2 regions of the Paenibacillus polymyxa M1 genome follow, and region 2 is predicted to be linked to the other one. Evidence: riboswitches for the same ligand, from Rfam matches in the RefSeq annotation. Region 2 holds a riboswitch; the other holds the start of a gene.
What was found. Region 2 has a riboswitch for ZMP and ZTP ahead of PPM_RS24185 (TIGR01440 family protein). Riboswitches for the same ligand answer to the same signal wherever they lie in the genome.
Positions count from the first base shown of each region.

Region 1: it holds a riboswitch for ZMP and ZTP, as region 2 does, so the genes downstream of both, PPM_RS04580 (bifunctional 5,10-methylenetetrahydrofolate dehydrogenase/5,10-methenyltetrahydrofolate cyclohydrolase) here and PPM_RS24185 (TIGR01440 family protein) in region 2, are expected to answer to the same signal.

Region 1 covers NC_017542.1:1,024,263-1,027,676, forward strand. The annotation lists gene PPM_RS04575 (cyclodeaminase/cyclohydrolase family protein) at 1-549, opposite strand, end outside; gene PPM_RS04580 (bifunctional 5,10-methylenetetrahydrofolate dehydrogenase/5,10-methenyltetrahydrofolate cyclohydrolase) at 546-1,412, opposite strand; ZMP/ZTP riboswitch at 1,526-1,610, opposite strand; gene PPM_RS04585 (fatty acid desaturase) at 1,823-2,884, shown strand; gene PPM_RS04590 (sensor histidine kinase) at 2,945-3,414, shown strand, end outside.
Region 2 covers NC_017542.1:5,386,790-5,390,203, forward strand. The annotation lists gene glyA (serine hydroxymethyltransferase) at 15-1,265, opposite strand; gene PPM_RS24185 (TIGR01440 family protein) at 1,387-1,974, opposite strand; ZMP/ZTP riboswitch at 2,182-2,263, opposite strand; gene PPM_RS24190 (low molecular weight protein arginine phosphatase) at 2,342-2,926, opposite strand; gene PPM_RS24195 (manganese efflux pump MntP family protein) at 3,010-3,414, opposite strand, start outside.

The sequences.
Region 1 (3,414 bases), 1.5 Mb from region 2:
GTAGGATTGTTTGACATCCAAGTCCTTGAGCGAGGTAAGGTTAATATCAATGGTAAGCAAGGCCGATTGAGCGGCTGCTTCAAACAAAATCGCGCCGATGCCCAGATCAGAGATCACATTTTTATTGGATATTTCAACAATGTTGTAGGCTTGTGATAGTCCGTCCCGGCATACTTCGAGCAGGCGCATAGGGACCTCAATGGCAGCAATCACCGCTGTTTGTAAGGAATGGGTACGATAGCGCTTTTCTTCGTCTGTTTCTTTGGGCAAACGCAACGCGGTCATGTACTGTTCAAAGGATTGGATGTCTGCGGCCATCAGTTCCTCACAATGTATAGACAATCTCTCCATGCTGCTAATGACTTGCGCGAATTGTTCACGGAAGTGCGCGTATTTTTCTCCTTGTGAAAGGTTGGCGGTCATGGAGGTCATAGCTGCGCCTAGTGCTGCAGCCAGCGCGGATACACTTCCTCCGCCGGGGGTAGGCGCTGCACTTGCAGCTTCTTTCAGAAAATGTGCGATGGACTGATTCCACGACAGTTCACTCATGAATAAACCACCTCTCTGGAGTAATGTTGCAGACGTATCGCTTTGAGCAAGTTTTTGTACAAAATGGCGGTCGTTAAGGTACCCACACCGCCGGGAACGGGAGAAATAGCATGTACCTTTTCTACAACGTCCGGAGCAGCGTCACCCACGATTTTTCCCTCCAGCGTCTCATTAATCCCTGCATCCACGAGAATCAAACCTGGATGCACCATATCCTGCGTAATCACATCAGGGCATCCAACTGCGACGAAGGCAATGTCTGCATGGTTCAGATGCTCTGCAATATCACGTGTACCTGCATGACAGGCGGTGACGGTGGCATTTTCTCTTTGCAGCATGTGGAAAAGGGGAAGTCCCACCGTCTGCCCAATGCCCACGAGCGTGACATTTTTGCCTGCCAAGGAGTGGCCGTAATGCTTCAACAGTTCAATACAGGCTTGAGGTGTAGCGGGGTACAGCCCTGCGTCACCCGTAACGGTAGCCAGCTTGTTATCAGGTGTAATTCCATCAATATCCTTGTAGGGAGCGATGGATTGTTTAATAACGGAGGCGGAAAGATGTTGAGGAAGCGGGAGTTCCAGCATAATGCCATGTACATGGGATGCATCATTTAGGGTGCCGATCAGGTGCAGAAGCTCGGCTTCACTTACATGACGATTAAAAGTATGGAGATGAAATGAGATGCCCAGCTTCTCTGCTATTTTTTGCTTGGTCCGTGCATAGTATGCAGATGCCGGATCACCTTCTACCAACAGGGTTGCCAGATGGGGACGGTGTCCTTGTTGTTTCATTTGCTCTACTTGGGAACGGATCGTTGCATACACTTGCTCAGCTGCTTCTTTGGATTTCATAATAATAGCCATAGTCCGAGCCTCCTCTGAATTTATCGCATAATAGAATCAACAGGGTGTCATGGTCTTAAAAAACGAAAAAAAGTATTTGCACAAGGTCGTCAAGACAGACGAATCCTCTGCAAATACTTCTCCCAGGCGAACGGTACGCTTTGTTTGTATGCTCCCTCGTGGTTGATTCCACTGACTTCGCCAGTCACATACAGCGTTATATATCTTACATTTTAACAAAAAAACAGCAGAAAGGAAACCCGCGAACATTTGGCAAACAGGTATGGTTAGTTGTCTATATGACAAATGTCATATGCCCGAACTGACGTTTATGACTACAGCAGATACAGCGGTCTCCTTATACTGAGCTTAGATCAACATGTACGCCTGACAGGATCAAGGTATGGGCTGCATTTTAAAGGAGGATCATAATGGGTATGACACAACTCCCGTTAGCTCAATTGAAAAAAAATATGGCTCCCTACGAGAAAATAAACACGAAATCCAGCGTTCTGCAACTTATCAATACCTTGGGGCCGCTAATCCTATTGTGGTATGCCGCTTATCTTAGCCTAGCGGTTTCTTACTGGCTTACGCTTCCAATTACCATTATTGCGGCAGGGTTTGTGGTACGGACGTTTATTATCTTTCATGATTGTGGTCATCAATCTTTTTTCAAAAGTCGCAAGCTGAACGATATTGTGGGAACGATTACAGGGATTATTACGCTCTGCCCTTATCACCAATGGAAAAATAGTCACGCGATCCACCATGCAACCAGCAGTAATCTGGATAAAAGAGGCACAGGTGATATGTGGGTGCTCACGGTAGAAGAGTACACAGCGGCTTCCACATGGACACGGCTGGCCTATCGTATATATCGAAATCCTTGGGTTATGTTCGGGCTAGGTCCGATCTATACTTTTTTGATTTCCTATCGGTTTAATGTCAAGACAGCCAAACATAAGGAAAAAATAAACACTTATGTGACGAATATATCCATCGTTGCATTGTATGCGCTGTTGTGCTGGGCTATTGGCTGGCAGGCATTCCTTCTGGTACAGACGCCTATCTTTTTTGTCTCTGGTATGTTGGGAATCTGGCTGTTCTATGTGCAACACCAGTTTGAGGATTCGTATTTTGAGCATGATGAAGAGTGGAGTTATATTAATGCGGCTGTAGAAGGCAGCTCTTACTACAAGCTCCCTAAAGTATTGCAATGGATTACGGGCAATATTGGTTTTCATCACGTTCATCACCTGAGCCCGAAAGTACCAAATTACAATTTGGAGAAAGCTCATGAAGCCACACCGTTGCTGCAAAAGGCGACCACGATCACGGTGAGTAGCAGTCTGCAATCTTTGAAATTCCGACTGTGGGATGAAAGTACCAAAACCTTTCTGACCTTTAAACAAGTAAAGCCGCTGCTTAGCAAACGTGTTGGCGCTTCAAAACCCATCCCTACACCTGTTGTAGGCACGGATAGAAAATAGACGTTGTACGGAAATTGGTATGTTAAGATAGGGATATCTAAAGTAGAAAAGGGTGGCAGGATGCAAAAGTGGTATCAGATTTTCCAAAGAAATACGGGACTTAGCCCTTATGTGTGGGTCGTCTTTTATATCCTGCCCTTTTACTATTTTAGCTCTTCATCTACAAGTCATATTATTCTGGGTACCGCGATTATTTTGGTGTTTTTTGCTTGTTATGTACTGGCTTTTGTCTCCCAAGGCTGGCTCATATACTTCTGGACCAGTGTGCAGATTGCTATATCGATTACGATGACGCTGCTATTTAGCTATATGTATTTTTCCATATTTATCGCTTATCTGATCGGTAATATTAAAAGTAAGGCTGCATTTACGACCCTGTATATTATTTTAATGGTTATTACGATTGGATTAATCAATTATGGGTTTGTTTCTCAGAATCCTGTTTTTATTAAGCAGATTCCTTTTATCTTGCTCAATCTGATCGGTGTGATCCTCCTTCCGATTACAAATTTTAATCGCAACAAGAGTGA
Region 2 (3,414 bases):
TAGATGACGATGAATTAGTATTGCGTTCCTGGATAAATCGGGAACTTGTCTGTCAACTCGCCAACCGCTTGGCTTGCTTTGGACAATACAGTATCATCTTTTGGATTTTTAAGAGTATCAGCAATGATTTTACCGATTTTAACCATAGCCTCTTCATCCATACCACGAGAAGTTGCAGCAGGTGTACCAATACGGATCCCGCTAGTAACAAACGGACTCGTTGGGTCAAAAGGAATGGCGTTTTTGTTGACCGTGATACCCACGGAATCCAATACATGCTCCGCTTCTTTACCTGTGATATTCAAATTGCGTGTGTCCAACAGCATCAGGTGATTATCCGTACCCCCGGATACAATATTAATCCCCTCTGCCAGCAGTGTTTCAGCCAGCACCTGCGCATTGCGGACTACGTTTTGCGCATAGGTTTTGAATGATGGCTGGAGCGCTTCACCCAAAGCAACTGCTTTGGATGCGATCACGTGCATCAATGGTCCACCTTGAGTACCAGGGAAGATAGCTTTATCAATCGCTTGCGCCCACGCTTTGCGAGTCAGAATTAGACCCCCACGCGGACCACGTAGCGTTTTGTGTGTCGTTGTTGTCACAAATTGGGCATGAGGAACTGGACTAGGGTGAATCCCTGCTGCCACGAGACCTGCGATATGTGCCATATCCACCATGAATAAAGCACCTACATCATTAGCAATGGAAGCAAAAGCTTCAAAATCAATAGTACGCGGATATGCACTTGCACCAGCTACGATCAAACGAGGGCGGTGCTTGAAGGCCGCTTTGCGCACTTCATCGTAGTCGATACGGAAGTTGTCTTCACGTACACCGTAAGCAGCAAAGTTATACAACAAACCGGAGGCATTAACCGGGCTTCCGTGTGTTAAGTGGCCGCCATGCGCCAGATTCATACCCAGCACAGTATCTCCAGGTTGAAGAGCTGCCAGATATACCGCCATGTTAGCTTGTGCTCCAGAGTGAGGCTGCACGTTCGCATGCTCGGCGCCGAATAATTCTTTCGCGCGGTCACGTGCAATATCTTCGACGATATCTACATGCTCACAGCCACCATAGTAGCGTTTGTTCGGATAACCTTCAGCATATTTATTGGTAAGCACGGAGCCCATGGCTTCCATTACTGCTTCACTGACGATATTCTCGGATGCGATCAGCTCGATATTGTGGCGTTGCCGTTTTAGTTCAAGCCCCATTGCTTCCATCACTGCCGGGTCACTTTTACGCAGATGTTCCATCATGATTGATTACTCCCTCTCCATGGTCAAATTGTTGGGTATACAAGCAAATGCCTGTTCCTCTGTTGGGTACCTCATCATTAATGCAAAAAAGATCAGTACTAACATGCCGACACGACAAATGCTAATCGCAGTTTCCGCCGGCTTCTTGTTCCAGACTGTACACTGCCCGTTGTCCGCCAATAAGTGGAGGACGAGTGAACGTAGCTGTCACACGTGCTTCACCAATCCAGCGAAGGCTTGGGCGAAACGGAACGGCAATTGGGCGCAGATGCATGCCAATCAGCGTTTCGCCGATGTCTATCCCGGCATGAGCCTGCACGTTCGCCGCCAGACATGCATCATCCATAGAGCGATAGGCAACGGTAGCCATAGAGCCCCCTGCTGTACGAACAGGAACAGCCGCAACCTCCATCAGTCCTAATCGCTCCAGTAGAGAACGCTCAACGACCAGTGCTCGGTTCAAGTGCTCACAGCATTGAAACGCCACGTCAAAGCCATACTCTCTGCGAACGGATTCTACTCCAGACAGCACTTGCTGAGCCACATCGAGCGCTCCTGCTGTGCCGATCCGACTTCCAGCCACTTCACTCGTGCTTGCGCCAATAACCAGCAGGCGACCAGCTTTGAGACTGGCCGCTTCTGCAATTTCCCGCACGACAGAAGCGGTCTGTGCTTCGAGTGAAATCTCATGATCCAATTGTTCTACCATTGGAACCTCCTTTGGTTGAACAGCCTCTCAGAGACTAGGCACGGTTTCATGCCCCAAGTTCAACACACTCTCTCCTGATCACAATCTGACTATATTATAGCCGATGTTTCAGATTCCGAGCAGAAAAAATGGAAGAACAAGAAGGCAGCAGAAGATCTGCTGTAGCTTGTATACGAAAAAAGAGCAGTCCACACCTATGTGGAATTGCTCTTTTGCCCAGGCGACCGGCCGTATATCCGATGCTCCATCGTGGTTGATCCCACTTTTGTCGCCAGTTACACCGGATTCTCATTTTTCCACCTTATCTTAACGGATTAACCGTCGAAAATCAACAGATTCCGTACAAAATAGAGGAACGGTACCGATTTTATTCGGAAGAACCTTTTAGCTTGTCCAACAACTTATGCAAAGCCGTACGGATTTCTGCCGCTGTGACATCGTAGTCCTCACGCGAACCACCAAATGGATCTGAGATATCGAAGCCCGGAATCCGTTGGTGTAATTCAATCATTCGTTCACGCTCCTGCGTCGATAGCTCTTGTCCGAGTGAAGCCATCAACTGCTGTGAAGCATACAAGCCATCTAACTCCTGTACGTCATTCAGCACTGCGTCCCGGTCCTCCACATATTCCTTCAGCGTAAATACTTTGCCTGCCGTTTGGGGGAACCGCTGTACGACATGCTGTTTATGTCCTTGTGTCAAGGTTAAGATCAGATGTGCCCACTCGGCAAGCCCGTCGCTTAAAGGAGTTGAAGTGATCTGATCGGATATATCGTGATCACGCAGAACCGCCTCTGCATGTCGGGATATCGGCGTGCCGTCCATCGCAGCTACTCCAGCGGAACGCACGTCCAGTTCCAGACCATGCTCAGCAGCCAGCTTACGCAGCATTCCCTCAGCCATTGGACTGCGACAGGTGTTCCCTGTGCATACAAATAAAATATTCTTCAACGTCTTCACCCCCCGTATGTTGAAAATATATAAACAGAGGATTACTCAAATCCTGTATTTATTTTACACTGTCTACGTTAAAATCAAAACATAAACATAAAGCCGAATGCCAGCAAAATAGCACCGCCCACTGCTTCTCCATAATCCCCAAGATTACGGCTGACCTTGCGCCCCAGTAACAGCCCCAGCATCGCCATCGCTCCCCCGCAAAAACCAAAGGCCAGAACAGTCAGCACCAGGTCACTCTGGAACATTCCCAGTGACACTCCCACAGAAAATGAGTCAATGCTCACCCCAAGCGCAAACAGCAAAAGACCCAAAGGCGACCGATGATCCAAAACGTGTACGCCGTCCCCCTTGAAGGAATTATATACCATATGCCCGCCCAAAAGGATGAGTAATCCCCCTGCGAAGTAGGTCGTCACATGGCCTAATAAAGAACTCATATAATGGCCTGTGAACATTCCCAGCAATGGCATCAGGATGTG